DNA from 3 places in the Streptomyces sp. NPDC006923 genome. Region 3 is predicted to be linked to each of the others. Evidence: riboswitches for the same ligand, from Rfam matches in the RefSeq annotation. Region 3 holds a riboswitch; each other region holds the start of a gene.

Region 1 (10,062 bases), on a different contig from region 3:
TCGACGGCTTCCTTCAGCATGTCCGTGACCTGCTGCTGAAGGGCGTCGTCGAACAGCTCCGGCTCCTCCTTGCGTACGGTGTCGACGACCTCGAAGGCGAAGTTCATATGCATCGTCTCGTCGCGGAAGACCCAGTTGGTGCCGGTGGCCAGGCCGTGCAGCAGGCCGCGCGAGCGGAACCAGTAGACGTACGCGAAGGCGCCGTAGAAGAAGAGCCCCTCGATACAGGCCGCGAAACAGATCAGATTCAGCAGGAAGCGCCGCCGGTCCGCCTGTGACTCCAGCCGGTCGATCTGCTCGACCGAGTCCATCCAGCGGAAGCAGAACTGCGCCTTCTCGCGGATCGACGGGATGTTCTCCACGGCGTCGAAGGCCGCCGCGCGGTCCTCGGGATCGGGCAGATAGGTGTCCAGCAGCGTCAGATAGAACTGGACGTGCACGGCCTCCTCGAAGAGCTGGCGGGAGAGATAGAGCCGCGCCTCGGGAGAGTTGATGTGCTTGTAGAGCGTCAGCACCAGGTTGTTCGCCACGATCGAGTCGCCCGTCGCGAAGAACGCCACCAGCCGGCCGATCATGTGCTGCTCACCGGGGGAGAGCTTGGCGAGGTCGGCGACGTCCGAGTGGAGGTCGACCTCCTCCACCGTCCAGGTGTTCTTGATCGCGTCGCGGTAGCGCTCGTAGAAGTCCGGATAACGCATCGGCCGGAGCGTCAGCTCGAATCCCGGGTCGAGCAGGTTCTTGGTGTTCTTGTCGTCGGAACTCATCACTGACATGCCTCGCAGGACTCGGGGTTTTCCAGGGAGCAGGCGATGGCGTCCGCGTCGGGCGCCATCGGGCCGGGCTGCTGGACGGGGACCGCCGCCGGCCCGGGGCCGGGGGAGACGGCCGTGGCCGGCGCGCTGCCGCCGCCCGCCGCGCGCGCGATCCGGGTCGCGGGGCGCGAACGCAGGTAGTACGTCGTCTTGAGGCCCTTCTTCCAGGCGTACGCGTACATCGAGCTGAGCTTTCCGATGGTCGGCGTCTCCAGGAACAGGTTCAGCGACTGGCTCTGGTCGAGGAACGGCGTGCGGGCCGCCGCCATGTCGATCAGTCCGCGCTGCGGGATCTCCCACGCCGTCCGGTACAGCTCACGGACCTCCGCCGGGACCCAGGTGAAGCCCGCCACCGAGCCGTTGGACTCGCGCAGCGCCTCGCGCGTCTGCGCGTCCCAGACGCCGAGCCGCTTCAGCTCCGCCACCAGATACGAGTTGACCTGGAGGAACTCGCCGGAGAGCGTCTCGCGCTTGAAGAGGTTGGAGACCTGCGGCTCGATGCACTCGTAGACGCCCGCGATCGAGGCGATGGTCGCCGTCGGCGCGATCGCCAGCAGCAGGGAGTTGCGCATACCGGTGGTGGCGACCCGGGCGCGCAGCGCGGCCCAGCGCTCCGGCCAGTTCAGCTCCACGTCGTAGTGGTCCGGGTGCAGCACTCCGCGTGCGGCGCGCGTCCGGGACCAGGCGGGCAGCGGGCCGTTCCGTTCGGCGAGGTCGCAGGACGCCTCGTACGCGGCGAGCATGATCCGCTCGGCGATCCGGGTGGAGAGCGCGGCGGCCTCGGCGGAGTCGAAGGGCAGCCGCTTCTTGAAGAAGACGTCCTGGAGGCCCATCACCCCGAGGCCCACCGGGCGCCATTTGGCGTTGGAGCGGCCCGCCTGCTCGGTCGGGTAGAAGTTGATGTCCACGACCCGGTCGAGGAAGGTCACGGCCGTACGGACGGTCTCGTCCAGCCGCGCCCAGTCGAGATCGCCGGAGGCCAGCACGAACGCGCCGAGGTTGACCGAGCCGAGGTTGCAGACGGCCGTCTCGCCGTCGTCCGTGACCTCCAGGATCTCCGTGCAGAGGTTGGAGGAGTGCACGACGCTGCCGGGCTCGGCCGTCTGGTTGGCCGTACGGTTCGACGCGTCCTTGAAGGTCATCCAGCCGTTGCCGGTCTGGGCGAGGGTGCGCATCATCCGGCCGTACAGCTCGCGGGCCGGAATCGTCTTCCGGGCCAGGCCCTCCGCCTCGGCCTTCCGGTACGCCGCGTCGAAGTCGTCGCCCCAGAGGTCGACCAGCTCGGGCACATCGGCGGGCGAGAACAGCGACCAGTCGCCGTCCGCCTCGACCCGGCGCATGAACTCGTCGGGGATCCAGTGCGCGAGATTCAGATTGTGCGTACGCCTGGCCTCCTCACCGGTGTTGTCCCGCAGTTCCAGGAACTCCTCCAGGTCCGCGTGCCAGGTCTCCAGATAGACACAGGCCGCGCCCTTGCGCCGGCCGCCCTGATTGACGGCGGCGACCGAGGAGTCGAGGGTCCGCAGGAACGGGACGATGCCGTTGGAGTGCCCGTTGGTGCCACGGATCAGCGAGCCGCGCGAGCGGACCCGGGAGTACGGGATGCCGATGCCGCCGGCGTGCTTCGAGAGCCGGGCGACCTGGTGGTACCGCTCGTAGATCGAGTCCAGCTCGTCCAGCGGGGAGTCCAGCAGATAGCAGGAGGACATCTGCGGATGACGGGTGCCGGAGTTGAAGAGCGTCGGCGACGACGGCAGGTAGTCCAGCCGGCTCATCAGACCGTAGAGCGCGGCGACCTCGTCCAGCGCGTGGGCGGCCGCCGCAGAACCGGGCGCGGCCTCCTCGGCGAGGCCGGAGGCGACCCGGAGCATGAAGTGCTGCGGTGTCTCGATCACCTGACGGGTGATCGGGTGGCGGAGCAGATAGCGGCTGTAGAGCGTCCGCAGTCCGAAGTAGCCGAAGCGGTCGTCGGCGGCCGGGTCGATCAGCCCGTCGAGGCGAGCCGCGTTGAGTGTCACAAAACCGGCGGTCCGGTCGGCGATCAGGCCCTCGCGGTGGCCGACGGCGACGGACGCGGAGAACGACACGGCGCCCTGGCCCGCCGCCTCGTCCGCGATGGCGCGGGCCAGCAGCCGGGCGGCGAGACGGGAGTAGGCCGGGTCCTCGGAGATCAGTCCCGCGGCGGCCTCGGTGGCGAGTCCGCGCAACTCCGCCTCGTCCGAGCGGGCGTTGCGGCCCCGCAGCGCGGCGGCGGCGACTCTGCCGGGGTCGGTGTCGGGCAGATCGGCGGTCAGCTCCGTCAGGGTCCGCAGCAGGGCGGTCCCCGGTCCGTCGGCCGCCCGCGCGGTGATCTCGTAGCTGCCTGAAGCCGGATCGGCTGGCGCGATGGTCACGTGATGCTCTCCCTCGCTCGGCTCTGGGCCGGTCGGCGGGAAAGCGGAGGCGCGCACCCCCGTACGACCCGACTCGGGTCAGCACGGCGTGCGGCGTCCACCGGCCCAGCCTCGGGGCCCGGACGTCTCGGCGTCCGGTTCGGTCGAACCGGACGCGCCGTCGGCAGGTGACCGGACTCGCGGGTATGGCAAAGCACACCACAGCACACCGTTGCGGGACAGTTCCGGATTCGCACCGGATTCCCCTGTGTCGACAGCGAGCACGAGCATACATGTGGGGCCTTGCTCGGAACGCACCCCCCACATCTTGTGTCCCGGTGCTCTTGCCGTCGGGCGTCGGTCGGCTCCGCCGTCGTCGTCGGCGCGAGGAGGTGTCCCGGTGACGAGCCGGACGGGGTGCGTTACGAGAGCGCTCGTACGGTTCCGTTCGGCAGGCAGGTCACGCTTCCCGGACCGGTGGGGATCACGCTGGAGACCGGGCAGCTCAAGGAATGGGTGCGCCGAACGGCGGACGGGCCGCCGGAGGTGTTCCGGCGGCCCGTCAGGCCCGAAGGCGCCATGTGTCGGACAAACACGTGTCGGACAGCGCCGCGTCGGACAGGCACGTGTCGGACAGCGCCGACAGCGCTGTGTCAGCGGGGCCGGTCAGTGCACCGGGTCCGGGTCGGCCGCCGTGGCGGGCGGCAGCTCGACCTGCACGCCCGGGTCCCCGGCGTCGGCCGTGTAGTCGGAGGGACTGGTCTCGTCGATGCCCTCGGGCGCCTTGAACGCCCTCAGGACGAAGGTCAGCACCACCGTGATCACCACATTGAGCACAAACGCCGTGAGGCCGATGTAGCCGATCTCCCCGAGGCCGGGGATCTCCTTGGAGGACCCCCCGAAGTGCGCCTGGGTGGGGCTGGCCACGCCATAGGCCGCGGCCGTGCCGTACACCATGCCGACCGCCCATCCGGCGAGCAGCGCCCAGCGGTGGAACCACCGGGTGAACAGCCCGCCGACCAGCGCGGGCATCGTCTGGAGTATCCAGATCCCGCCCAGGAGCTGGAAGTTGATCGCGACGGTCTTGTCCATGCTCAGCACAAAGACCAGCGCGCCGACCTTCACCAGCAGCGAGACCAGCTTCGACACCTTGGTCTCCTGCGCCGGTGTCGCGTCCGGCTTGATGAAGTCCCGGTAGATATTGCGGGTGAAGAGGTTCGCCGCCGCGATCGACATGATGGCGGCCGGCACCAGCGCGCCGATACCGATCGCCGCGAAGGCCACGCCCGCGAACCAGTCCGGGAACATCGTCTCGAAGAGCTGGGGGATCGCGAGCTGGCCGTTGTCCACCTTGATCCCGGCCGCGATCGCCATAAAACCGAGCAGCGCCAGCAGGCCCAGCATCAGTGAGTACAGCGGCAGGATCGTGGTGTTGCGCCGGATCACCTCACGGCTGCGGCTGGAGAGCGTGGCCGTGATGGAGTGCGGATACATGAAGAGCGCGAGGGCCGAGCCGAGCGCGAGCGTGGCGTATGTCCACTGTCCGGCCGCGGGCGGCACCACGCCGCCGGCCTTGGCTTCCGTGTACTTGTCGCCCGCCGCCTGGAAGATGTCGTCGAAACCGCCGAGCTTGATCGGGATGTAGATGATGGCCACCGCGATCACGATGTAGATCAGGGTGTCCTTCACAAACGCGATCAGCGCCGGCGCCCGCAGGCCCGAGGAATAGGTGTACGCGGCGAGCACACCGAAGGCGATCAGCAGCGGCAGGTCCTTGATGAACCAGTTGGTGTCCTTGCCGCCGCCGACGCCCATCACGTCCAGCACCGCCTGGATCCCGACGAGCTGAAGCGCGATGTACGGCATCGTGGCGAGGATCCCGGTGACGGCGACCGCCAGCGAGAGCCCCTTCGAGCCGAACCGCCCGCGCACGAAGTCCGATGTGGTCACATAGCCGTGCTTGTGCGACACCGACCACAGACGCGGCAGGAAGGTGAAGATCAGCGGATAGACGAGAATGGTGTACGGCACGGCGAAGAAGCCGGACGCGCCCGCCGCGTAGATCGCCGCGGGCACGGCGACGAAGGTGTACGCCGTGTAGAGGTCGCCGCCGAGCAGGAACCAGGTGACCCAGGTGCCGAACGACCGTCCGCCCAGGCCCCATTCGTCCAGGCTGTGTTCGTTCTCGGCCTTGCGCCAGCGCGCGGCCAGAAAGCCCATGGCGGTGACGGCCACGAAGAAGAAGATGAAGACGGCGAGTGCCACGCCGTTCACGCCGCCGTTCATCGCGACACACCTCCCTTGCGGGAGCGCTGGTCGCGCTGCCAGAGCTGATGGGCGATCAGGGTCAGTGCGGTCGAGATCAGTACCCAGGCCATCTGGTACCAGTAGAAGAACGGGATGCCGATGAACGTCGGCTCGACCTTCGCGTACGAACTCACCCAGAGCATCGCCACGAACGGCGCGAGCAGGCAGAGGCCGATGACCACTCGCATGGGTGTGACCGTGGGCGGTTTCTCTTCCGGAACTTCTGACATACGGCGGCTCCGTCCCCTCACTGATCGCCTGTCGTAATGCGCAGGTAATCTAGGGGTGGCTTTCGCCCACCGTCACCCCCCGTCCGCATATCGGTACGGCAACGGTATGTGGCGGGCATATAAGAGGCGCGATATCCGGAACCGGGCCCGGAGGCGCGGTTCTTGACGGTCCGTCCGTTTCTGTTTTCCGTCCGGACGGACCGCCGCCGCCGTTGTCAGGGTGTCGGGCGCTTCAGCCGCGCCACGAACTTGTAGCGGTCGCCGCGGTACACCGAACGCACCCACTCCACCGGTTCGCCGGCCGCGTCGAGAGAGTGCCGCGAGAGCATCAGCATCGGCAGGCCGACATCGGTGCCCAGCAGCCCGGCCTCGCGCGGTGTGGCCAGCGAGGTCTCGATGGTCTCCTCGGCCTCGGCCAGATGCACGTTGTACACCTCGGCCAGCGCCGTGTAGAGGGAGGTGTACTTGACGAGCGAACGGCGCAGCGCGGGGAAGCGTTTCGCCGACAGGTGCGTGGTCTCGATGGCCATCGGCTCGCCACTGGCCAGCCGCAGCCGCTCGATGCGCAGCACGCGTCCGCCGGCGGTGATGTCGAGCAGCCCGGCCAGTGTGTCGTCCGCCGTGACATAGCCGATGTCGAGGAGCTGCGAGGTCGGTTCGAGTCCCTGGGCCCTCATGTCCTCGGTGTACGAGGTGAGTTGGAGGGCCTGGGAGACCTTGGGCTTGGCGACGAAGGTGCCCTTGCCCTGGATGCGTTCCAGCCGGCCTTCGACGACCAGTTCCTGGAGCGCCTGGCGTACGGTGGTGCGCGAGGTGTCGAACTCGGCGGCGAGCGTACGCTCCGGAGGTACCGGCGTGCCGGGCGGCAGGGTGTCCGTCATCTCGAGCAAGTGCCGCTTCAACCGGTAGTACTTGGGCACGCGCGCGGTGCGGGTCGTGGCGCCGCCCTCGGTCTCCGTACCGCCCCCGTCCGTGGCCATGGCCTGCCTTCCCGACTCCTGCGCTGCTGCCGTCACCGGCTCCTCCGTCTGTCGCGGCTCACATGGTGGCACGGTCCGGTCACGGGTCGTCGCCCTCCCTCAGGTGTCGGTCCGATAACGGACACGACTGCCCTTCTTATACACCCTTGACACCCCTAAAGGTCTAGGCCAAGCTCCCCGTACTGGTCTAAACCATTAAAGACCAGGTCCCAGCCCCAGCAGTACTCGTCGTAAGTCTTCGCGGTGGGCGGGGGGTTGCAGGAATCCCTGAGGAGGGTGGCGTGAAGCGCAAGCTCATCGCGGCGGTCGGCGTCGCGGGCATGTTGGTCGGCATCGCGGCGTGTGGCTCCGAGGACAACAAGGGCGGATCGGCCGGTGCCGAGTCCGTCAAGGAGCTCACCGTATGGCTGACGGTCGATGCCCAGAACAACTGGCCGGAGCTGGTGAAGGCCGCTGACGACGCGGTCGCCAAGAAGCACCCCGGTATCAAGATCAAGCACGAGTACTACGGCTGGCCGGACAAGAACGCCAAGCTTGACGCCGTCCTCGCGACGGACAAGGCCCCCGACGTTGTCGAAATGGGCAACACCGAGATGCTCGGTTACACCGTGAAGGGCGCCTTCGCCGAGATCGACCCGGCCAAGTTCGACAACTCCGAGGCGTGGCTCGACGGCCTGAAGTCGTCGGTGACCTACGAGGGCAAGACCTACGGTGTGCCGTACTACGCCGGTGGCCGTGTGGCCAACTGGCGCAAGGACGTGGCCAAGGAGGCCGGGGTCACGGCCGTCCCGAAGACCTACGCCGAGCTGACCGGCGCCCTCGACAAGATCCAGGCGAAGAAGGGCGGCAAGTTCAGCGCCTGGTACCAGCCGTCCCGTGACTGGTACGCGGCCATGTCCTTCGTGTACGACGCCGGCGGCTCCATCGCCAAGGAGGAGGGCGGCGCGTTCAAGGCCAACCTCTCCTCTCCCGAATCCCTCAAGGGCCTGGGCGACTACAAGAAGGTCCTCGACACGTACATGAAGGGCGACAAGACCAAGGACGAGTCCGACCGTTACATCGTCTACGGCCAGGGCAACGCCGGCATGATCTTCGGCGCGGCCTGGGAGGGTGCCTCGACCGAGGACCCGAAGGTCGACAAGACGGGCAAGCTCAAGGGCAATCTGGAGAACTTCGTGATGCCCGGCCCGTCGGGCAAGAACATGCCCGTCTTCCTCGGCGGTTCCGACCTCGCCGTCCCGGTCAAGTCCAAGGCGCAGGCCACCGCGGCCGAGTGGATCAACGCCTTCACCGGCAGCCAGGGCCAGAAGGGCCTGATCGGCAAGGGCAACCTGCCGAACAACAAGACCGACCTCGCCAGCCTGAAGAGCGACCCGGCGACGGCGGTCCCGGCCACGGCGGCCGAGTCGAGCTGGTTCGTCCCGATGGCACCGGGCTGGGGCCAGGTCGAGAAGGCCCAGGTGCTGCAGACGATGCTGCAGTCCATCGCCACCGGCAAGAAGTCGGTCGCGGACGCCGCGAAGGAAGCGGACGCCGCGATCGACAAGGTCATCAACACCAAGTGACCTGAGGGCGGGGTTCCGTCGGCCGGACGGGGCCCCGCCTGGCCCGCACCAGGAGAGGGACCGCTGAGGAGCGCGCGATGAGTGCCGTAGAGACAACCACCGTCAAGGTGCCGCCGGCGCGGCGCGATCCACAATCGGGCGCGGGACCGGGCGGCCCGGGCAGACCGGCCAAGAAGCCCGGCGCGGGCGGGGGTTCGGTGCCCTGGCTGCTGCTGGCGCCCTGTCTGGCCGTTCTCGCCCTGGTGCTCGGCTACCCGCTGGTGCGGCTGGTCACCCTGTCGTTCCAGAAGTTCGGACAGCCCCAGCTCTGGGGCTTCCAGCCCGCGGAGTCCGTGGGCCTCGACAACTTCACCCATGTCCTCGGCGACGGCGAGTTCTGGGCGGTGGTCGTCCGTACGATCGTCTTCGCCGCCGGGGCCGTCGTCCTCACCATGGTGCTCGGCATGCTGATCGCCCTCCTCCAGCAGCGGGTCTCCGGCTGGGTGAAGACGCTGATCAACATAGCCCTGGTGGCGAGCTGGGGCATGCCCGTCCTGGTCGCCATCACCATCTTCAAGTGGATGTTCGACTCGGACTACGGCGTCCTCAACTGGGTGCTCAGCAGAATCCCCGGCGTCGACCTGATCGGCCACAACTGGTTCGCGAGCGGCCCCCAGGGCCTTGCCGTGATCATGCTGCTGGTGGTCTGGGGCGCCGTCCCGTTCGTCGCCATCACCCTCACCGCCGGTCTCACCCAGGTCCCCAAGGAGCTCGAAGAGGCGGCCCGCCTCGACGGCGCCGGAGCCTGGGGCGTCTTCCGCCATGTCACCATGCCGATCCTCAAGCCCATCATCGTGATGCTGGCGACCCTCTCGGTGATCTGGGACATGGGCGTCTTCCCGCAGGTGTTCGTGATGCGCAACGGCCACCCGGAAGCCGAGTTCCAGCTCCTCACCACGTACTCGTACGACAAGGCGTTCGTGGTCAACGACTACTCCCAGGGCTCCGCGATCGCGCTCATCACCGTCCTCCTCCTGCTGGGCGTGATCGCGGTCTACATGCGCCAGATGCTCAAGATCGGAGAGGTGGAGTGACCACGACGACCGCGGCTCCCGCCGCCACCGCCGTCCGCAGCCGCCCCAAGAAGAGCAAGCTCGGCTGGAACCTCATCGGCCTGCTCGTCTTTGTCGTCGTCGGCTTTCCCGTCTACTGGATGCTCAACACGGCGTTCAAACCGGCCAGGGACGCGATCGACCCGAACCCCCGCTTCTTCCCCGGGACGTTCACCCTGGAGAACTTCCGCCGGGCGCTGGACATCGCCGACTTCTGGGGCCCGGTCGGCCGCTCGCTGCTGGTCTCGTCCGTCGTGGTGGTCATCGGCATCGCGGTCGGCCTGCTGGCCGCGCTGGCCATCTCCCGATTCGCCTTCCGCGGCCGGAAGATCGTGATCGTCGGCATCCTCGCGGTCCAGATGGTCCCGCTGGTCGCCATGATCATCCCGGTCTTCCTGCTGCTGAACGACCTCGGCCAGTACGACAGGCTGTCCGGCCTGGTCATCACCTATCTGACCTTCATCCTGCCCTTCACCGTGTGGACCCTCCGGGGCTTCATCGTCAACATCCCGAAGGAGCTGGAGGAGGCGGCGATGGTCGACGGCTGCAGCCGCACCAGCGCCTTCATCCGGGTGGTCTTCCCGCTGCTCGCCCCGGGCATGGTCGCCACCTCCGTGTACGGCTTCATCCAGGCGTGGAACGAATACCTCTACGCGCTGATGCTGATGAGCCAGCAGAACCAGACCGCGACCGTCTGGCTCTCCA
Region 2 (10,062 bases), on a different contig from region 3:
GGCGAGCGCCGTGCCGCCGGCCGCGCCGATCTTCTCGACGGTGTCCTTGCAGGCCGTCTCGTCGAGGTCGAGTACGGCGACGGCGCGGCCCTCCGCGGCCAGCCGCACGGCGGTGGCGGCGCCAATGCCGCGCGCCGCCCCGGTCACGATGGCTACGCGCTGCTCGGTGGTGGACATCCCTGTTCTCCTCGCCCTAGAATCCCGCGGCCCCTCGATCGCTGAGCAACCGCTTAGTAGCTTCGGCAGACGAGACGCTAGAAGCCCCGGCACCCGGTGTCAACGGGCCACGGGCGGGGCGTGGGGATCGGCCGTGGATGTCACATCGGAAGGCCCCGTCCGTCAGAGGACCAGCAGGTCGAGCAGCCGCTCCGCCTCCGCCTTCGGATCGGCCGTCAGCCCGGTGTGCACGGGCCCCGGCTGTACGACGGTCGAGCGCGGCGCGATCAGCCAGCGGAAGCGCCGGCCCGGGTCGTCCCCGGCGGCCTGCCCCGCCCCGTCACCTCCGCAGCAGACACTCTCGACCGCGCGCAGCGCCGCCCGTACCCCGGCGATGTCCGCGTGCGGGTCGAGCGCCTTCAGTCTGGACTCGTCCAGATGGGTCCTGGCGGCGACATAGGACCGCGCGCGGCAGTAGACCAGCACCCCGGCGTTCATGCACTCGCCGCGCTCCATGCGCGGCACCACCCGGAGCAGCGCGTACTCGTAGACGTCCCTCGTACTCACCGGCCGCCGTCCTTCGTGTCGTTCGTCCCCCGCGCCTGCTGCGGGCGGGGCGCGAGGCGGTCGGCCAGCCAGCCGGGCGCCGCCGACGGCTTGGGCCTGGCGGGCGCGTCCAGGATCACCCGTTCGTGGATCGTCGCGGCACGCGCGAGCAGCGGCTCCACATACGCGCGGCGCAGCGCGTCCGTCGAGTCGAAGCCGGGCTCGTCGACGAGCCACTCGTCCGGTACGTCGGCGGTGACCTCGGTCAGCAACTCCTCGGTGACCAGCGGCGCGAGCTCCGCCGCGGCCGCCGCGATGTCCGGGGCGAAGGGCGCGAGCGCGTGGTCGGACGCGTTGTACGGCTTGGCCGCGGAGGCCCCGGCGCCCGGCCAGTTGTGGTGCCAGATCATGGTGGCCCCATGATCGATCAGCCACAGGTCGCCGTGCCAGACAAGCATGTTGGGGTTGCGCCAGGAGCGGTCGACGTTGTTGATGACCGCGTCGAACCAGACGATCCGCCCGGCCTCCTCCGGACCGACCTGGTAAGCCAGCGGGTCGAAGCCGATCGATCCCGGCAGATAGTCCATGCCGAGGTTCAGCCCGCCGCTCGCCTTCAGCAGCTCCTGTACCTCCTGGTCCGGCTCGGAGAGTCCGATGACGGGGTCGAGCTGCATGGTCACCAGCTCGGGGACGCGCAGGCCGAGTCTGCGCGCGAGCTGACCGCAGATCACCTCGGCGACAAGCGTCTTGCGGCCCTGTCCCGCGCCGGTGAACTTCATGACATACGTGCCCAGGTCGTCGGCCTCGACGATCCCGGGCAGCGATCCACCCTCCCGCAAAGGAGTGACATAGCGGGTCGCTACAACTTCTTCCAACACTTTCCCAGGCCACCCATCTCTTCATCCTTACAATCCACGGACAACCTCTCCGGGGTGTAGAGGCAGAAATCACCGGTCAACGGCGCTGGGGAGAATCTGGGGAGTCTCGGCCGGCGAGGCCGGTCTCCCCGCTCCCCAGCAGACCGTCGATCGCGCCGCGCCCCTTGCTGCCAGCTTCCGGCATGAAGTGAGCATAGTAACCGAGGGTGATCGCCGGTGAGGGGTGTCCGAGCCACCGAGCCTTCGACGCGACGCTTGAGTTCCTCGGCTACCGAGGGGGCAGATCCACCGTGCGGATCTTCTTCCCCTTCGGCAGGGCGAAGTACAGCCTTCCGTGAATCGCCCGTACTTGGCGCCGGACGTGAAGCATGCCGCGTACATAGTCGACATCCTCCGGACTCACCTCACCCTGGCGGAGCCCGCACCCCAGGCCAACCACGACAGCGATCCTGTTCCGCTCATTGATGGCATCGCGGACCCGCAGTGCCGTAGCCATCGACCACGCGTCGCGTCGCCCCCGCGGCGACTTGGGCCACCGCACAGATTTCGCGTGCACCGCCAGGGCTTCGGTGCGTTCAGCGTTACTGGAGTACGGGCGCACGTATGCCCATTCGTCGAGCAGGGTGCGATTCAAGCGCTCCACCTTGCCGTTCGTCTACGGGCGAGAGGGGCGCGTGCGCTTATGGACGATATCGGCGGCGCTGAGAGTCTGGCCGAACAGGCGGGGGGATCTGCAGCAGGAGCCATTGTCGGTAAGGACGCGCTCGACGGTGATGCCGTGCTCGGCGAAGAAGGTGTTCGCACGCTGCCAGAAGGAGGCCGCGGTCTCTTTGCGTTCGTCGGTCAGAACCTCGCTGCACGCGAGCCGGGAGTGATCGTCGACGGCTGTGTGGACGAAGCTGTAGCCGGTCACGGGACTGCCGCCCCTATGCGCGTCGGTTGTGGCCTGCCGATTGCCGGCGGCCTGCTGGCGGGGCATGATCCGATGTCCGCCGCCGTCGGGAATGTTGCTGAGCTTCTTGACGTCGACGTGGACCAGTTCGTCGGGACGTGATCGTTCGTAGCGTCGGATGACCGTGGGCCGGTCCATCCAGCGCAGCCGGTTCAGGCCGTGGCGGGTCAGGACACGGTGGACCGTCTAGCTGGGTATGCCCAGGATCGGCCGATCCGTGCGGGGCCGAGCTTGCGGTCGCGGCGTAGCTCGCAGATGCGATTCTCGACATCGGCAGGGGTTCGGTGCGGTGTCGTCAGGGGTCGGCTGGAGCGGTCATACAACCCCGGATCGCCTTCGGCTCGCCGGCGCCGTACCCATTTGTGGGCTGTGGTACGGGAGATGCCCATTTCTCCGACCGGCTTCCCCTTACCCATAACGTGCCGCCAACCTTGATCACGTCTCCGCCGCCCACTGTTAACAACGCTCGTGGTCAATACACCTAGGTTGGTTCCGCGATGCGGGCGTGGCGTTGGACCAGGTCGAGGGTTTCTCCGCCGAGGCGAAGGCGGGGCACTGTGGCTGGAGGGAACCAGGCGAGCATCACGCCCTCCGTGAGTGGAAGCCGAGCCGGGTCGCCTTCCCAGAGTGCGGTGAAGATTCGGACCGGCACGGTCAGGCCGTCCGGGTCGCGGACTTCTTCGTCCAGGAATGTCTCCAGTCGCTGGGGAATGATGCCGGCTTCCTCCGCCAGTTCGCGCCGGATCGTGTCCTCCGGAGTGCGGTCGCCGGGCTCGTGGCCGCCGCCGAGCAAGGCCCAGCACCCCGGAGCCCAGATACCCTCCCGCATGTCCCGTAGGTGCAGCAGGTACTCGCCGCGGGAGTTGCAAATCAGCGCCGAGGCATTGAGCGGGTTTACCTGTCCGTCCAGACCGGTCACCTTGGCCGCCAGCTCCGTAAGGGTGACGTCTGCTGCGGGCTGCCAGAGCGCCTGGGCGTTGGGCTTGTTGGGCTTGTGGGCGACGTAGAAGGTGTAGCGGAGATCGGCGATCGGTGCGCCGGAAGTCCGGCTGACTGCGCCGGGACCCGGTGCGATGTCGATCGGGGCGTGGAGGAATTGCGGGGTGAGGCAGAGGTCGCCGGGGCGGATGCCGGTCTGGTCACGTACGGCGCGCAGGGCGGTGGCCAGCGGACTGCGGTCCCCGTCCTGGTGTTCGGCGCCCGGCAGGCCGGAGCCGGCGGGGGCGTTCTGTGTGTGCAGGACGAGGCGGTCGTGGTCGATGACGACGGCACTGCACGTCACCGGTACCGGGTCCGGTGTCCTGTGTGCTGCGTCGAGGGCGGCTGCCACGGGGGCGAGGCGGGTGCTCTCGGTGGGGTGATGGACCAGGTACGAGGTGAGAACGGTACGGAGATCGCTTGGACTGAACACAGGTGGACCTCGGGGTGATGCGGGTGGTGGCATCCGGCAGGTTCGGGGATCGTCCCACGGTCGTGTTCACGATGAGGTGGGAACGCGCTCGCGGGGGTCTGGGTCGGTGGCCAGTCGGGCGTGGAGGTGGGGAGTCGTGACGGGCGCCGGTGTTGTCGGTGGTGGCCTGCCGCATGGTGCCCTCCAGCAGGAGTCCGGCCTTGGCCGCAACGGTGCATGAGGCCGGATTGTCGGTGGAGTGGTGCATGAAGCGGGTGCGCAGCCACTGGGCGGCACGTTCGTCGGCGGGCAGGCGGTGCAGGTGTGCCCCGGTGGCCCAGCGGACGATCTCGGCGTCGGCGAGGGCTCGGGCGACGTGCTGCTCGTCGTCGGGGGAGAGCGGGCGCAGCGTGAGCCGACGTGATTACCTGGCCGGCCGACGACAACAGATGCGGAACGGGCTTGGCCTCGCCTTCCCGCTCCCGGGCCAAAAGAGCAGGCCGGCAGGTGAGAGCCACGGCGGCGGCACCGTCACCGAAGAGGGAGTTGACCACCGTGCGCATAGTTGAGTCGAAGACGTACGCGGCCGAGCAGACCTCGGCGCACAGCACCACCGCGACGGACCCGGGATTGGCCACACACCATGACCTGGCAGCGGTAAGGCCGTTCATGGCCGCGTGGCAGCCCATTCCCACGATGTCGAGACGCTGAACGGTCGGCGGCAGCCCCATCTCCCGCAGCAGCAGCGCGCTCAGCCCGGGGGTGAGCAGCCCCGTCGTCGTCACACAGCACAGATAGCCCACCTGCTCCGAGGCGAGACCGGCCCTCACCAGGCAGGTACGGATCGCCCGGCTGCCCATGTCAATCGCGATCCGGCGGGGCTTGCCCCGGAGGTCGCCCGCGCTCTCCTCAATCGGGCGCCCGTCGCTGCCCGGATCAGGAAGTGTCAGAAAGCGGCGCCGGATCCCTCCGGGCCCGGGCCGGGCGGCTGGTGTTGTGTACCAGCGGGTGCAGCCGCGACCGGCAGCGCGTCCAGCCCGGCCGAGGGAGTGCCACGTTAACTCGACACTTCCTCCCGTCGCCGGTCATCGCCGGCCGTGACGGGAATGGCGTTGTCGATGAGGACGGCGGCGATGGCGGCGGCGGTGGGGAATGCGTCGGCGTTCAGGACCCGGGTCCGGGCCGCGGCGCCGTCGATGAGCAGCGCGAGCTGCTCACCGAGCTGTTCAGGGTCGGCGGCGCCGGCTTCGCGGGCGGTGTCGGCGAGCCGCGCGGCGACGGCCTTTTTGTACTCGCGTGCGTACTGGGATGCGGGGTGCTGGGGGTCGTGGAGTTCGACGGCCGCGGCGATGTAGGGGCACAGGGGGGTGGTGGGGGGGATGTCGAAGGCGGCGAGAAGCCGTTCGCGGGGCGTGAGGTCGGTGCGGTCGAACACGCCGGACAGAACGGAGGGGTCGAACCGGCGCAGGTACTCGGCGACGAGTTCGTCCTTGCCGCTGAAGTGCTGGTAGGCCGTGCGCTTGGACACCTCGGCCGCGGCGCAGAGCTGGTCCATGCCGGTGCGGTTGATGCCCTGCTCGCGGAACAGCCGCTGGGACGCGCTGAGGATGCGCTCGCGGGCGCCCCGGCCTCGGCGGCGGCCCGTGGGGCCCTTCTCCAACTCTGTCATGCGTTCATGGTACCCCAGCTAGGTAACGACCGGTGTACATAGTTTGCACACCACCCGCCCGCCCCGTACCGTAAGCACACAGGGCGGTGTACATAACACCGTCTCCCCAGGTGCGCACGGCACCACCGACTCAAGGGAGCAACCATGGGAAAGCTCGACGGCAAGGTCGCGGTCATCACCGGCGGCACCACCGGCATGGCGCTGGCCGGCGCGAAGCTGTTCGTCGACGAGGGCGCGCACGTCTTCATCACCGGCCGCCGCCAGGACGCCCTGGACGAGGCCGTGAAGCAGATCGGCCGCAACGTCACCGGCGTCCAGGGCGACGCCGCCAACCTGGACGACCTGGACCGCCTGTACGACACCGTCAAGCGGGAGAAGGGCAGCCTCGACGTGCTGTGGGCCAGCGCAGGCGGCGGCAAGCCCGCTCCGCTCGGCGAGATCACCGAGGCCCAGTTCGACACCTGGTTCGGGCTCAACGCCCGCGGCACCCTGTTCACCGTCCAGAAGGCCCTCCCGCTCTTCAACGACGGCGGCTCCATCCTCATGACCGGCTCCAACGCCTCCCTCGGCGCCTTCCCAGGCTGGAGCGTCTACGCCGGCAGCAAGGCCGTCCAGCAGGCATGGGCCCGAATCTGGCTCAACGAACTCAAGGACCGCCGCATCCGCGTCAACGTCCTGACCCCCGGCCAGGTCGCCACCGCCAAGCAGGAAGAACTCTTCGACGAGGCCACCAAGCGCCAGTTCGAGTCCCTCATCCCCCGCGGCCAGATGGGCCGCCCCGACGAAATCGCCACCGCCGCCCTCTTCCTCGCCTCCGACGACTCCAGCTACGTCAACGGCATGGAACTCGTCGCCGACGGCGGCACCACCGCCATCTGAACCGAACAACACACGATCGGGGCAGGACAATTCATGAGCAAGATCAGCATCATCGGCACCGGGAACATGGCCCGCACCATCGGCGCACGGGCGATAGCGGGCGGCAACACCGTCGAGGTCATGGGCCGCGATCAGTCCAAGGCCGCCGACCTGGCCAAGGCTCTCGGCGGCGGCACCACGACGGGAGAATGGGGCACCGCCCCGGCCGGGGACATCGTCATCGTGGCCCTGCTGTACGACGGTGTCGTGCCGGCCGTCGCCCAGTACGGAGACGCTCTCGCGGGCAAGGTCATCGTCGACATCAGCAACCCCTTCAATTCCACGTTCGACGGGCTGGCCCACCGCGAAGAGACCTCGATCGCGCGGGAAGTCGATAAGGCCGCCCCGGCCAGCGCCAACGTGGTGAAGGCGTTCAACACCGTCTTCCGCCATGTCCTGGAGAAGGGTCGGCCCGACGTCTTCCTCGCCGGCGACAATGCGCAGGCCAAGGCACGTGTGGAGGCGTTCGTCGAGAGCCTCGGGCTGCGCCCGCTGGACGTCGGCGGCCTGAAAATGGCGCACTGGCTGGAAGGAGCGGGCGTAGTCACGGTGGGCCTCGCCAACCACGGGGTGGGGAACGTGAACTTCGCCCTCAGCATCACCGAACTTCCCGCCTGAGCAAACGATTGACCGAGCCTTTTCGGAGCGGCTGCCGATCGGGGGACGGAGCCGGCGTGAGGGCGGGGTGCGCAACGCACAGGGCTCCCGTGCCGTTGAGGGAGGTGTCCGTAGCCTCGGCTCAGCAGCACAGGAGCCCTGTTGGTTCCCTACGCGGCCGCACTCGACCTCCCGCACACCCTGGCCGTGTGGGTCACGATGCTCATCGTCACCCGTGAGGGTGACAGGCGCTGCACACTCCCGCCGCAGCGGCGCGCACTCATCGCGCCGGTGTACCTGCACCCCACGGCACCCTCGCCCGGATCGCGGCCGGCTTCGGGAAATCCGTCGGCACCGCCCACGCCTACGACCACCGTCACGGGCCTGCTCGCCGACCGGGCCCCGGGCCTGCGGAAGACGCTGCGCGAGTACGGTCCCGAGTTCGTCCTTCTGGACGGCACCCTCGCCGAGTGCGACCGCGTCGGCGGCAGCCGCGCTGATTAACCCGTTCCAGTCGTTCGTGCGTCCAGATCACCCGAGCGGCACGTGAACGTATGGCGTCCACTCATACATGCGGTTGTCCCGGTGCAGGACAATCAACTCGGCCAGGACCGCCCGATTGAGCATGATCGCCACAGCCGGATCATGCCACCTGCCAGCAACGACGCCTCACCCGCTGTCACGCACCAACTCGTTGGTCCGCGGCTTAGTCCGCTGCTGGGTGGCAAGCCGTGCCGGCGGCGGTCCAGGGTCCGCCCGTTCACATCGGCCTGCCGGGCATGGACGTTGTCCGCGATTGCCTTCCGGATGCTGGACGGCTCGCTTCCCCGGGGAGCGGCACCCCGTAGGCTGGGAGGCGCAGCTGGTTCGCCCCGTCCGCCAGGCGGGATGCGTCGTAAGAGGGAACCCGGTGGGAATCCGGGACTGCCCCGCAGCGGTGAGCGGGAACGACCGCCGTCATAGCACTGGGTCCGACGTACAGGGTCTGGGAAGCGACGGCCAGTAGGTGTCTCGTACGACAGAGACGTGCCCGCGAGTCCGAAGACCTGCCACTGCCCGCGTGCGGACCACTCCGTGCGCGGACATTCCGGTGACCTCGTGGGCGGGTCGGCGTACCTGTCGGGCGGATGACCGCGCTGTGCGCGGGATCGTTTCCGTCCGGTTCGGCACCGCTCCGCGCTCGCGTCCGTCTCCGGGATCTCAGGGATTCATCTCGCGAAGGAGATCTCCGTGACAGCGAAGTCCGCAGCCGCGGCAGCACGGGCCACCGTGCACGGCTACCCCCGGCAGGGCCCGAACCGGGAACTGAAGAAGGCGATCGAGGGCTACTGGACGGGCCGCGTCACCGCGGACGCCCTCCGGGCCACCGCCGCCGAACTGCGCCGAAGCAACTGGCAGCAGCTCACCGAGGCCGGTATCGACGAAGTGCCCACCGGCGACTTCTCGTACTACGACCACGTCCTGGACACCACCGTCGCGCTCGGCGCGATCCCCGCCCGCCACCGGGCCGCCGTCGAGGCCGACGCCCTGGACGGCTACTTCGCCATGGCCCGCGGCACCCAGGACATCGCGCCGCTGGAAATGACCAAGTGGTTCGACACCAACTACCACTACCTCGTCCCGGAGCTCGGCCCGGACACCGTCTTCACGGCCGACCCGGCGAAGCAGGTCGCCGAGCTGAAGGAGGCCCTCGCCCTGGGCCTGACCGCGCGGCCGGTCCTGGTCGGCCCGGTGACCTACCTCCTGCTCGCCAAGCCCGCGCCCGGCGTCGCCGCCGGCTTCGACCCGCTCACTCTGCTCGAACGTCTGCTGCCCGTATACGCGGAGATTCTCGCCGGCCTCCGCGCGGCCGGCGCCGAGTGGGTGCAGCTCGACGAGCCCGCCCTCGTCCAGGACCGCACCCCGGCCGAACTGAACGCCGCCGCCCGCGCTTACCACGACCTCGGCGCCCTCACCGACCGGCCCAAGTTGCTGGTCGCCTCGTACTTCGACCGGCTCGGCGAGGCACTGCCGGTGCTGGCCAAGGCCCCGGTCGAGGGGCTGGCGCTGGACTTCACCGAGTCCGCGGCCGCCAACCTGGAGGCGCTCGCCGCCGTGGGCGGACTGCCCGGCAAGCGGCTGGTCGCCGGTGTGGTCAACGGCCGCAACATCTGGGTGAACGACCTGGGGAAGTCCCTGGCCACCCTGGGCACCCTGCTCGGGCTGGCCGGCCGCGTCGACGTCGCCGCCTCCTGCTCCCTCCTGCATGTGCCCCTCGACGCCGCGCCGGAGCGGGACATCGAGCCGCAGATCCTGCGCTGGCTCGCCTTCGCCCGGCAGAAGACCGCCGAAATCGTCACCCTCACCCAGGGCCTCACCCAGGGCACGGGCGCGATCACCGGCGAACTCGCCGCCAACCGGGCCGATCTGGCCTCCCGCGCGAACTCACCCATCACGCGCGACCCCGCCGTACGGACCCGCGCCTCCGCCGTCACCGACGCCGACGCCCGCCGCTCCCAGCCGTACGCCGAACGTGCGGCGGCGCAGCGCACCCACCTCGGTCTGCCCCCGCTGCCGACCACCACCATCGGCTCCTTCCCGCAGACCGGCGAACTGCGCACCGCCCGCGCCGACCTCCGCGCGCGCCGGATCGACACCGCCGGCTACGAGGAGCGCATCAAGGCGGAGATCCAGGAGGTCATCTCCTTCCAGGAGAAGACCGGCCTGGACGTCCTCGTGCACGGCGAGCCCGAACGCAACGACATGGTCCAGTACTTCGCCGAGCAGCTCACCGGCTACCTCGCCACGCAGCACGGCTGGGTGCAGTCCTACGGCACCCGTTACGTCCGCCCGCCGATCCTGGCCGGCGACATCTCCCGCCCCGAACCGATGACGGTGCGCTGGACGACGTACGCCCAGTCCCTCACCTCACGGCCGGTCAAGGGCATGCTCACCGGGCCGGTCACCATGCTCGCCT
Region 3 (10,062 bases):
TGATCACCACATGCTGGGTGCCGGGCCGGTCGCGCAGCACCTCGATCACCTCGTCGGTGTCCACCCAGCCCCAGTGCAGCGGGTAGGCGAACTCGTCCAGGACATAGAGCCGGTGCGTCTCGGCCGCCAGATCACGCTTGACCTGCTCCCAGCCCTCGCGCGCCGCCTCCTCGTTGGAGAGCTGCGAATCGCGCTGCACCCAGGACCAGCCCTCGCCCATCTTGTGCCAGGCGACGGAACCGCCCTCGCCGCTCGCGCCCAGCACCTTCAGCGCCTGCTCCTCGCCGACCTTCCACTTCGCGGACTTCACGAACTGGAACACCCCGATCGGCCATCCCTGGGTCCACGCGCGCAGCGCGAGCCCGAACGCCGCCGTCGACTTGCCCTTGCCGGTGCCCGTGTGGACGAGGACCAGCGGACGGTTGCGGCGCTGACGGGTGGTCAGACCGTCGTCCGGTACGACTGCCGGCTGTCCCTGTGGCATTACGCGGCCCTCCTGGGGTGCTTGATTCCGGTGGTTCCGTTGCCGCCGCCCCTGGTCCCCTGGACGTCCCTGACCAGACCGGCGATGCTGTCGGCGCGCAGCTCGTCCAGAGTGACGGCGGTGCCCGCCAGATCGGCGGCGAGGGTCCCGGCGAGACCGAGCCGTACCGGCCCCGACTCGCAGTCCACCACCACCGAGGCGGTGCCTTCCGACGCGTGCAGCCGGGCGGCGCGCGACGCGAGCGCCACTGGATCCTGGCCGCCGGTCGCCCGGCCGTCCGTCACCACCACCAGCAGCGGACGGCGCGCGGGGTCCCGCATCCGCTCCACCCGCAGGACGTCGTGCGCCTTGAGCAGCCCGGCCGCGAGCGGGGTGCGGCCACCGGTGGGCAGCGACTCCAGCCGGGCCGCGGCGGCGTCCACCGACGACGTCGGCGGCAGCGTCACCGCCGCCTCCCTGCCCCGGAAGGTGACCAGGCCGACCTTGTCCCGCCGCTGGTACGCGTCCAGCAGCAGGGAGAGCACCGCGCCCTTCACCGCGCTCATCCGCTGCCTGGCCGCCATCGACCCGGACGCGTCGACCACGAACAGCACAAGATTTCCCTCCCGCCCCTCGCGGGTCGCCTGCCGCAGATCGTCCCGGCGGACCACCAGACCGGGGCCGCTGCGCCCGCGCGCCCGCTGGTGCGGCGCCGCGGCCCGCACGGTCGCGGCGAGATGCAGTCGGGTCAGCGCGCCCCGGGGGCGCCGGGAGCCCGTCGTCCTGCCGTGTTCGGTGCGGGCCCGCGAGCGGCGTCCTGCCGCGCCCTCGCCGAGGCCCGGCACGCTCAGCATCTTCGTACGGAACGGCTCGGCGGCCCGTACGGCGGACTGCTCACCGGCCCCGGAGCCCCGTGGCCCGCTCCCGGCCTCGGGCCGCGCGGGCGTGTCATCCTGCCCTGACGCCGGCTCCCGGGGCGTGTCCTGCGCTTCGGGACCGGACGCCGGCGGCTGCCCGCCACCCCCCGGACCGCCGGGCCCGCCACCGGGCCCGCCGTCGGGGTCGTCGGGGCCGTCAGGGCCAGCGGGGTCGTCGGGGTCGTCAGGGCCGGCGGGGCCGAACTCCTCCAGCGTGTCGTCCAGCTTCTCCTCGTCGAGCCCCGGCGCGTCGAAGGGATTACGGCGCCGCCGGTGCGGCAGCGCCAGCAGCGCGGCCTGCCGTACGTCCTCCGCGAGCACCTCGGTACGCCCGGCCCAGGCGGCCAGCGCCGTGGCCGTCCTGGCCATCACGATGTCCGCGCGCATCCCGTCCACCTCGAAGGCGGCGCAGGTCGCGGCGATCTGCAACAGCGCCGCGTCGCCCAGCCGCACCTCGGGCAGCAGCGCCCGCGCGGTGCCGATGCGCTCCCGCAGGGCGCTCTCCTCGCCGGCCCAGCGCGCGGCGAAGGCCGCCGGGTCGGCGTCGTACGCGAGCCGCCGCCGTACGACCTCCACCCGCTGTCCGGGCTCGCGCGAGGCCGCGACCTCCACGGTGAGCCCGAACCGGTCGAGCAACTGCGGCCGGAGCTCGCCCTCTTCGGGGTTCATCGTGCCGACGAGAAGGAAGCGCGCCGCGTGCCGCACGGAGACGCCCTCGCGCTCCACGTACGAGGCCCCCATGGCGGCCGCGTCCAGCAGCAGGTCGACCAGGTGGTCATGGAGGAGGTTGACCTCGTCGACATAGAGCACGCCCCGGTGCGCGTCGGCGAGCAGTCCCGGCTCGAACGCCTTCACGCCCTCCGACAGCGCCCGTTCGATGTCCAGCGCGCCGACGAGCCGGTCCTCGGACGCTCCGACGGGCAGCTCCACCATCCTGGCCGGCCGGGAGATCCCCGGCGCGTTCCCGTGCGGCCCGTCCGGGCATCCCGGGTCCGGCGCGGCCGGGTCGCAGCTGTACCGGCAGCCCGCGACGGTCGCCACCTCGGGCATCAGCGCCGAGAGCGCCCGCACCGCGGTGCTCTTCGCCGTGCCCTTCTCCCCGCGGACCAGGACACCGCCGACCGCCGGACTGACCGCGTTGAGCAGCAGGGCCAGCCGCAGATCGTCCATCCCCACCACGGCGGTGAACGGAAAGGGTGTGCTCATATGCTGATCGCTCCTTCGAGTGGACGGCGTCCGGCGGCACGGGTACGACGGCGGGAACACACCGGGGTGCCCCCGCCAAAACGGGTGATCACGGCGCTCCCGGCGGGACGAAGGGCAGCCCCGCAGGCGCCCCCTCCTCGATCAGCCGCAGCAGCGCGTCCGTGTCCGCGTGCTCCTCGACGAGATCGCCGAGCAGGTCGAGCTGTTCCTCGCGGAGCGCGCCGAACCGGGTGTCGGGCGCCGGCACGAACCGCCGGCCCGCCGCCCGCGCGACCTCGGTCAGGAAGCGCCGCCGGAACGCGTCGCTCTCCAGCGCCCCGTGCCAGTGCGTGCCCTGGACGGCCCCCGACCGGCAGCCGTCCAGTGGCCGCCCCCGCGCGTCCGAGACAAACGTCTCGCCGCCGAGTACCTCCGCGACGCCGTGATGGATCTCGTACCCCTCGACGGCCTCGCCGAGTGCCCGGCCCGACGGCCTGGCCAGGGTCTTCTCCCGGTCGAAGCGGATTCGCACGGGCAGCAGGCCGAGCCCCGCGACACTGCCCGCCCGCGACTCGACCTCGTCGTCTATGCGCTCGCCCAGGATCTGGTAGCCACCGCAGATCCCCAGCACGGGACGGCCCTCGGCGGCCCGCCGGACGATCGCGTCGGCCAGCCCGCGCTCACGCAGCCACGCCAGGGCCCGCACCGTGCCGCGGGTGCCGGGCAGGACCACCAGATCGGCGTCGGCCAGCTCCTCGGCCCGGTCCACGAACCGCACCACGACCCCCGGCTCCGCCGCGAGCGCGTCCACATCGGTGAAGTTGGACATCAGGGGTACGGCGGGCACCGCGACCCGCAGCACGTCCTCGCCGTACGGGGGAGACACCCGGGACTCGCGGGCGCCGCCCCGCAGGGACACCCGGAGCCCATCCTCCTCGTCGATCCCCAGGCCGTGCCGGTACGGCAGCACACCCAGCGTGGCCCGCCCGGTCAGGCCGCGCAGCATCTCCAGGCCCGGTTCCAGCAGGGACACATCACCGCGGAACTTGTTCACGAGATAGCCGGCGACCAGCGCCTGGTCCTCCGGACTCAGCAGCGCGGTCGTCCCGAAGAACGAGGCGAAGACCCCGCCGCGGTCGATGTCCCCGACCACGACCACCGGCAGCCGCGCGGCCCGCGCCACGCCCATGTTCACGATGTCGGTACGGCGCAGATTGATCTCGGCAGGACTGCCCGCCCCCTCGCAGATCACGGCGTCATGGGTGCGCCGCAGCTCTTCCAGGCACTCAAGGACCGTGCCCAGCAGGGCTTCCCGTCCGCCCCCGGCGGACGACGCGGCGGAGCCGGACGGCCCGCCGGATCCGAAGAACCCCCGGGCGCTCATCTCGCCGACCGGACGCCCCATCAGCACCACCTGGCTGCTGCGGTCACCGCCCGGTTTCAGCAGTACGGGGTTCATCAGGGCGGTCGGCTCCACCCGGGCCGCCTGCGCCTGCATCGCCTGCGCCCGGCCGATCTCCGCGCCTTCGCGGGTCACGAACGAGTTCAGCGACATGTTCTGCCCCTTGAAGGGCGCGACCCTGACCCCCCGGCGCGCCAGCCACCGGCAGATCCCCGCCGTGACGACGCTCTTCCCGGCGTCCGAGGTGGTCCCGGCCACCAGCAGCCCGCCACCGAGCCTGTTCCGGCTCATCCGTGTCCCTTTCCGGCAGCCGCCGCGCCCGCGCGGGACGCGGCGGCCCGGCGTATCGCGCCGTACCCGAGGCGGCCCGCGACACAGGCCGCCAGCGCCAGGGTGCTCACCCGGCGCGACAGGCGCACCGCCCGCTCGATGTCCGCGACCTCGACGGGCCGCCCTTCGCCGTTCAGCACCGGCCGGTGCTCGATCCGGCCGCCGTACGCGAGCGTCCCGCCGAGACGTACGCCCAGCGCCCCCGCGAACGACGCCTCCACCGGGCCCGCGTTGGGACTCGGATGCCGCCCCGCGTCGCGCCGTGCCGCGCGCACGGCCCCGCGCGGGTCGCCGCCCGCCGGCACGGCCAGCGCGGCGGTCAGCCGGGCCCCGGGCCAGCCGACGACATCGTCGAGGCGCGCCGAGGCCCAGCCGAAGCGGCGGTGGACGGCGGACTTGTGACCCACCATCGCGTCCAGCGTGTTCACCGCCCGGAACCCCACCAGACCGGGCACGCCCGCGACCGCTCCCCACACCAGCGCGCCGACCACGGCGTCCGAGGTGTTCTCGGCGACGGACTCCACGACGGCCCGCGCGATCTGCTGCCCGTCCAGTGCCTGCGGATCGCGTCCGCACAGCCGGGGCAGCCGCTCCCGGGCCAGTCCGATGTCCCCGGCGGCGAGCGCGTCGCCGATGGCCCGCGCCTCCCGTCCCAGCGAGGTGCCGCCGACGACGGCCCAGGTGGCGGCGGCGGTCAGCGCCACGGAGGCGGCGCGGTGGTCCCGTACGCCCCGGGCGGCGAGCGCCGCGGCACCGGCGGCGCCGCCGACGCACACCGCGGTGTGCAGCGCGCCCCAGCCGCGGTGGTCACGCCACAGGACCCGCTCGACGGCCGAGGCGGCCCGGCCGAACGCGGCGACCGGGTGGCCGCGGCGCGGATCGCCGAACAGCCGGTCGCCCAGGAGGCCGGCGGTCGCGCCGTACGCGAAGATCCGTCCGGCGGCAGCACCGCGGCCAGGCATGAAGAAGTGTCCTCACTCAGGGTCCGCGCCCCGGCTCGACGTGTCGCGGCGGCGAGAGTTCCTGGCTCCTGGGGGACGGGGCTCCCAGTGACAGTGGCGGGACCGCGCCGGATTCGCACCGGCTTCCTCTTCTGCCTCCGTAAATGGCCCCGGCAGTCCACCACGCTGCCCGAACACCCGTCAACTCATCGCTGACCTGCGACGGGACAGTGTGCCGAGACCCACATGGCGCGCCCGCGCCCCGAGACACGACGGAGCCGGTCCCGGCGCACCCGGGCGCGGGGACCGGCGGGCGTGGGGGTGGAGCCCCCGGCCGCTCAGACGACGATCAGATGGATCCCGTAGGCCACGGCCGCCCCGCAGAGCGCGAAGCAGACATAGGCGCCCGCACGGGCCACCGCCGCCCCGCCGGAACCCCCGGAGGCCGCCGGCGGGCGCTTGGCGAGCCCCACGACGCCGAGGGTGAACAGGCCCACGAGTCCGATCGTGGCCGCGAGGCTGACCCCGAACACGGAGCCGAGCGCCATCCAGTCGATGTACATGTTGCTGTCCTTAGAGGTCGCCCGAAGGGGTGGGGGAGGAATGAGCAGGCCGGGAGGGGAAGCCCGGCAGGGCGCCGGAGGAAGGCGACACCGCCCGGCCCATTCGCGCGCCCCCTACACCGTGGCGGTCCGCGCCGGCTCGCCGGCGTCGACCGCGGGGGACGGGATGGTGGTCGAGAGGCCCGGCGCGACACCGGTCGTGTGCGGCGGGGGGACGGTCGCCAGGGCGGCCGTGACGATGTCCGCGGGCTCGGCGGCGGTGACATTCGTGTGGTCGACCGGCTGCCGCCGCGAGGCGAGCCAGATCGCCCCGGAGACCGCGACGAGCAGCACGGCGACCACCGTCACGCCCCAGGCGCCCTGCCCGGTCAGGAACTCGGCTCCGGCGGCGACCAGTCCCGCGGACGGCAGGGTCAGGCCCCAGGCGACGAACATCCGGGTGGCGGTGGACCAGCGGACCACGCCGCCCCTGCGGCCGAGGCCCGCGCCCATCACGGCGCCCGAGCAGGACTGGGTCGTGGAGAGCGAGAAGCCCAGGTGGGAGGAGGCCAGGATGACGGTCGCCGCACTGGTCTGGGCGGCGAAGCCCTGCTGTGGCCGGAGATCGGTCAGGCCGGTGCCCATGGTGCGGATGATGCGCCAGCCACCGAGATACGTGCCGAGCGCGATCGCGGTGCCGGCGGAGACGATGACCCACAGCGGCGGATTGGCCCCGGGGGCGAGGACGCCACCGGTGACCAGGGCGAGCGTGATCACACCCATGGTCTTCTGCGCGTCATTGGTGCCATGGGCGAGGGAGACGAGCCCCGCGGAGGCGATCTGCCCGGCGCGGTAGCCCTTGGCGGTGGCCTTCTCGTCCGTACGGCTGCCGATCAGATAGGTCAGCCGGGTGGCGAGCAGGGCAGCGAGGCCGGCCACGACGGGTGCGGCGAGCGCGGGGATCAGGACCTTGGTGATGACCACACCGCCGTTGACGCCCGAAGTGCCGACCGACATCAGTGTGGCGCCGATCAGGCCGCCGAAGAGCGCGTGGGAGGAGCTGGACGGCAGACCGAGCAGCCAGGTGAAGAGATTCCAGAGGATGGCGCCGACGAGCGCCGCGAAGATCACTTCGGTCTGGATGCCCTGTTCGTTGATGAGCCCGCCGGAGATGGTCTTGGCGACCTCCACGGACAGGAACGCGCCGACGAGATTCAGCACGGCGGACATGGCCACCGCGATCTTGGGCTTCAGTGCGCCGGTCGAGATGGTCGTCGCCATCGCGTTGGCGGTGTCGTGGAAACCGTTCGTGAAATCGAACACGAGAGCCGTCACGATCACGATCGCGAGCAGCAGCGTGATGTGTTCCATTTACCCAGGCAATCGTTTGACGTCGGTGGCCGCGGTGAACTTATGGAATCAGAGTGAACGGAAGGTGAACTGGATAAGGCTTCGCGGTGCCCTCGTGTGAGGAGATGTTGCTCCGTATGCACCGGGGGCCGGCGGCCGTGACGGCGACCCGCCCCGCCTGACAGGATCACCGCATGACCGGGCATCAGCGGCAGGACGCGACGGCGGGCGATCAGCGGCCGGACGACGTCGCCCGCGCATGGCGGGATCTTGTGGCCACGGCCCGCAGGACGGCGGCCGAGGGACTCGTCGTCGGCACCTCGGGCAATGTGTCGGCGCGGGTCGGCGAACTGATCTTGGTCACCCCGAGCGGTGTGCCGTACGACCGGCTGACGGCCGGGGACACCGTCGCCGTCGATCTCGACGGCCGGCAGGTGCTCGGCGATCTCGTCCCCACCAGCGAACTCCCGCTGCACCTGGCCGTCTACCGGAACACCCCGGCCGCCGCCGTGGTCCACACCCACGCGGTGCACGCCACCGCGGTCTCCACGCTCGTCCCCGAACTGCCCCCGATCCACTACATGGCGGCGGCCTTCGGCGGCTCCGTCCGGGTCGCGCCGTACGCGCTGTACGGCACCGACCAACTGGCCGCCGGCATGCTGGACGCCCTGCGCGACCGCACGGCCTGCCTGCTCCAGAACCACGGCACCGTCGTCTACGGCCACACTCTTGACAAGGCGTACGACGACACGGCCCAACTGGAATGGATGTCCCGACTCTGGCTGGCCGCCGCTGCCGTGCCGGGCCACACCCCGGCGCTGCTGTCACCGGCGCAGGTACGCGAGGCCGGGGAGAAGTTCAAGGGCTACGGCCAAAACCGCTGAGCACCCGCGCGGCCGGCCCCTGGGCGCCCACGGGCCCGGGCCTCGCCCACCGACGGACGACGCCCACTGGCCGAGGCGGGCGGGCATGACGACACTGGACCTGTGCGCCCGGCTACAGCGACGGCAGCGGCCGTCTCCACACTGATCGGGGTCGGCGCGGCTGCGGTCGCCGTCGGCCGGTACGCGGGCGACGCCGCGCTCAAGGTGTCGCCGGGGCGGCCCCTGCCCGGCGACCCCCGCCTCACCGTGCACGCCACGGCCGCCGGACAGGTCACCCTGACCCGCTGCCTCGCCTCGCTGCGCCCCGGCACCTACGGACTTGAGGGGGCCGGCGTCCACGCGGTCGTCGGGCCCGTCCTGGAGGGCGTGCCGCACGCCGCCGACACCGTCGTCCGCAGGCTGGAGAGCGTCACCCGCGGCAGCCTCGCCAAGGGCACCAGGGTCCGCCTCACCCCCCAGGCGCACAGCGGCGACCCGACCACCGCGCTCGACCTCGACCACAAGGACGTGGAGGTCGCCGGCGAACTCGGTGCCCTGCCCGCGTGGTTCGTCCCGGGACAGCGCGAGACCTGGGTGATCACCACCCACGGGCTGGGCACCACCCGCGAGCACCCCCTGAACATCATGGGTTTCCTGGCGGAACTGGAACTCCCGGTGCTCGACCTGGCCTACCGGGGCGACCCGGGCGCGCCCCGGTCCCCCGACGGTCTCGGCCACCTCGGCGAGTCCGAGTGGCGCGACCTCGACGCGGCGATCCGCTACGCCGTCCGTTACGGCGCCGACCGCGTGATCCTGATCGGCTGGTCCATCGGCGCGACGATGGCCCTGCACGCCGTCGTCGACTCCACGCTCACCGAACGGATCTCCGGGCTGGTGCTCGACTCGCCGGTGCTGGACCGGGAGGCCACCGTGCGGGCGCTCGCCACCGCCCGCCGCGTCCCCGGACCGCTGCTGCCGCTCGCGGTCAGGGCGGCCCAGGGCAGGACGGGGCTCCGCGGGGACCTGCTGCGTCGGGCCACCGACACCCGCACCCTGCATGTTCCGACGCTGATCTGCCACGGCCCGGACGACGCCCTCGCCTCCTGGGACGCCTCCCGCGAGCTCGCCGCCGGCCGCCCCGACCTGATCAGTCTCCACACCGTCGCGCACGCGCCGCACGCCGCGATGTGGAACGCCGATCCGGCGGGATACGAGGAGGCGCTGCGCCGTTTCCTCACCCCGCTGCTGTAGCGCCCGGCCCGGACCCCGTCCTCCGCCTCGCGATCCGCCAGGTCCTCCGCCGGCCCCGGGCCCGCCCCGTCCCGACCGGTCCTCAAGCCGTCCGCACGCCGCCCAGCAGGACTTTTCCCGCCCGGCTCCGCCGGCGCCCCGCCTCCGCCGGAGGAGCCCTTCCGGCCGCCCCGGAGCGACGGAACAGATTCCGTTTGGGCTTTCGGGCGGTCACCGGGAAGACTGCTCCCGTGACGTCCCGAAAGCCTGATGAGCAATTGGCGCGCAACTCCAGACTCCGACTCGTCCGCCCGAGGTCGTTGGCCACGGCCCGTCGGGCCGTGACCGATGGACGCGGCAGGCCGGCACCCCGGCCGCCCGAGGGCACTCCGCCCCCCGCGGAACTGGCCCGCCAGGCGAGGGAGGTCCTCGCCGATGCCGTGCGGATCGCCCGCTGGGCGGCCGTCGACCGGGACCCGGGCGCGGGTCCACTCACCGAGGCCGCACAGGAACGGGCCGCCGCCGCACTGGAGCTGACACCGGACCAGGTGCGCGCGAGCTGGGACCGCGCCCGGCTGGCGGGCCTCGTCGAGCTGCACGGCGGCACCGTACGTCCCGGCTGGCGGCTCCAGGCATGGGACCGCGACGACAGCGCCGTCCAGCGCGGCTGGGTCGCGCTCTTCGACGCCTGGTCGCTCGTCCACCCGGCCCCCGCCGATGTCGCCCCCGCCACGGTCGCCGAAGTCGTCGAAGCCGTCCCCCAGGTGCTCTCGCTCCTCCAGCTCTCGGCCGGCCCCGTGCTCGTACCGGCCCTGCTCGATCTGCTGCGGCAGCGCGTC

Evidence for each region. Region 3 has a riboswitch for cobalamin ahead of ABZ707_RS00260 (cobalamin biosynthesis protein). Riboswitches for the same ligand answer to the same signal wherever they lie in the genome.
Region 1: linked by a shared signal. The riboswitch ahead of ABZ707_RS14285 (ribonucleoside-diphosphate reductase subunit alpha) and the one ahead of ABZ707_RS00260 (cobalamin biosynthesis protein) in region 3 are both predicted to bind cobalamin.
Region 2: linked by a shared signal. The riboswitch ahead of metE (5-methyltetrahydropteroyltriglutamate--homocysteine S-methyltransferase) and the one ahead of ABZ707_RS00260 (cobalamin biosynthesis protein) in region 3 are both predicted to bind cobalamin.

The regions. Positions count from the first base shown of each region.
Region 1 covers NZ_JBEYIF010000006.1:198,725-208,786, forward strand. Annotated here, with positions in the region: gene ABZ707_RS14280 (ribonucleotide-diphosphate reductase subunit beta) at 1-764, opposite strand, end outside; gene ABZ707_RS14285 (ribonucleoside-diphosphate reductase subunit alpha) at 764-3,205, opposite strand; cobalamin riboswitch at 3,350-3,492, opposite strand; partial or broken gene ABZ707_RS14290 (Uma2 family endonuclease) at 3,593-3,706, shown strand; gene mctP (monocarboxylate uptake permease MctP) at 3,851-5,470, opposite strand; gene ABZ707_RS14300 (DUF3311 domain-containing protein) at 5,467-5,721, opposite strand; gene ABZ707_RS14305 (GntR family transcriptional regulator) at 5,937-6,701, opposite strand; gene ABZ707_RS14310 (extracellular solute-binding protein) at 6,983-8,266, shown strand; gene ABZ707_RS14315 (sugar ABC transporter permease) at 8,344-9,339, shown strand; gene ABZ707_RS14320 (carbohydrate ABC transporter permease) at 9,336-10,062, shown strand, end outside.
Region 2 covers NZ_JBEYIF010000020.1:50,293-60,354, forward strand. Annotated here, with positions in the region: gene fabG (3-oxoacyl-ACP reductase FabG) at 1-177, opposite strand, end outside; gene ABZ707_RS29305 (DUF3037 domain-containing protein) at 340-723, opposite strand; gene ABZ707_RS29310 (HipA family kinase) at 720-1,580, opposite strand; partial or broken gene ABZ707_RS29315 (IS481 family transposase) at 2,140-2,924, opposite strand; gene ABZ707_RS29320 (NUDIX domain-containing protein) at 3,014-3,943, opposite strand; gene ABZ707_RS29325 (hypothetical protein) at 4,185-4,346, shown strand; partial or broken gene ABZ707_RS29330 (type III polyketide synthase) at 4,429-4,782, opposite strand; gene ABZ707_RS29335 (helix-turn-helix domain-containing protein) at 4,980-5,591, opposite strand; gene ABZ707_RS29340 (SDR family oxidoreductase) at 5,736-6,470, shown strand; gene ABZ707_RS29345 (NAD(P)-binding domain-containing protein) at 6,504-7,127, shown strand; partial or broken gene ABZ707_RS29350 (transposase family protein) at 7,269-7,607, shown strand; cobalamin riboswitch at 7,970-8,158, shown strand; gene metE (5-methyltetrahydropteroyltriglutamate--homocysteine S-methyltransferase) at 8,337-10,062, shown strand, end outside.
Region 3 covers NZ_JBEYIF010000001.1:43,791-53,852, reverse strand. Annotated here, with positions in the region: gene cobO (cob(I)yrinic acid a,c-diamide adenosyltransferase) at 1-484, opposite strand, end outside; gene ABZ707_RS00270 (putative cobaltochelatase) at 484-2,586, opposite strand; gene ABZ707_RS00265 (cobyric acid synthase) at 2,675-4,258, opposite strand; gene ABZ707_RS00260 (cobalamin biosynthesis protein) at 4,255-5,259, opposite strand; cobalamin riboswitch at 5,295-5,428, opposite strand; gene ABZ707_RS00255 (hypothetical protein) at 5,577-5,801, opposite strand; gene ABZ707_RS00250 (inorganic phosphate transporter) at 5,916-7,151, opposite strand; gene ABZ707_RS00245 (class II aldolase/adducin family protein) at 7,325-8,014, shown strand; gene ABZ707_RS00240 (hypothetical protein) at 8,117-9,244, shown strand; gene ABZ707_RS00235 (hypothetical protein) at 9,565-10,062, shown strand, end outside.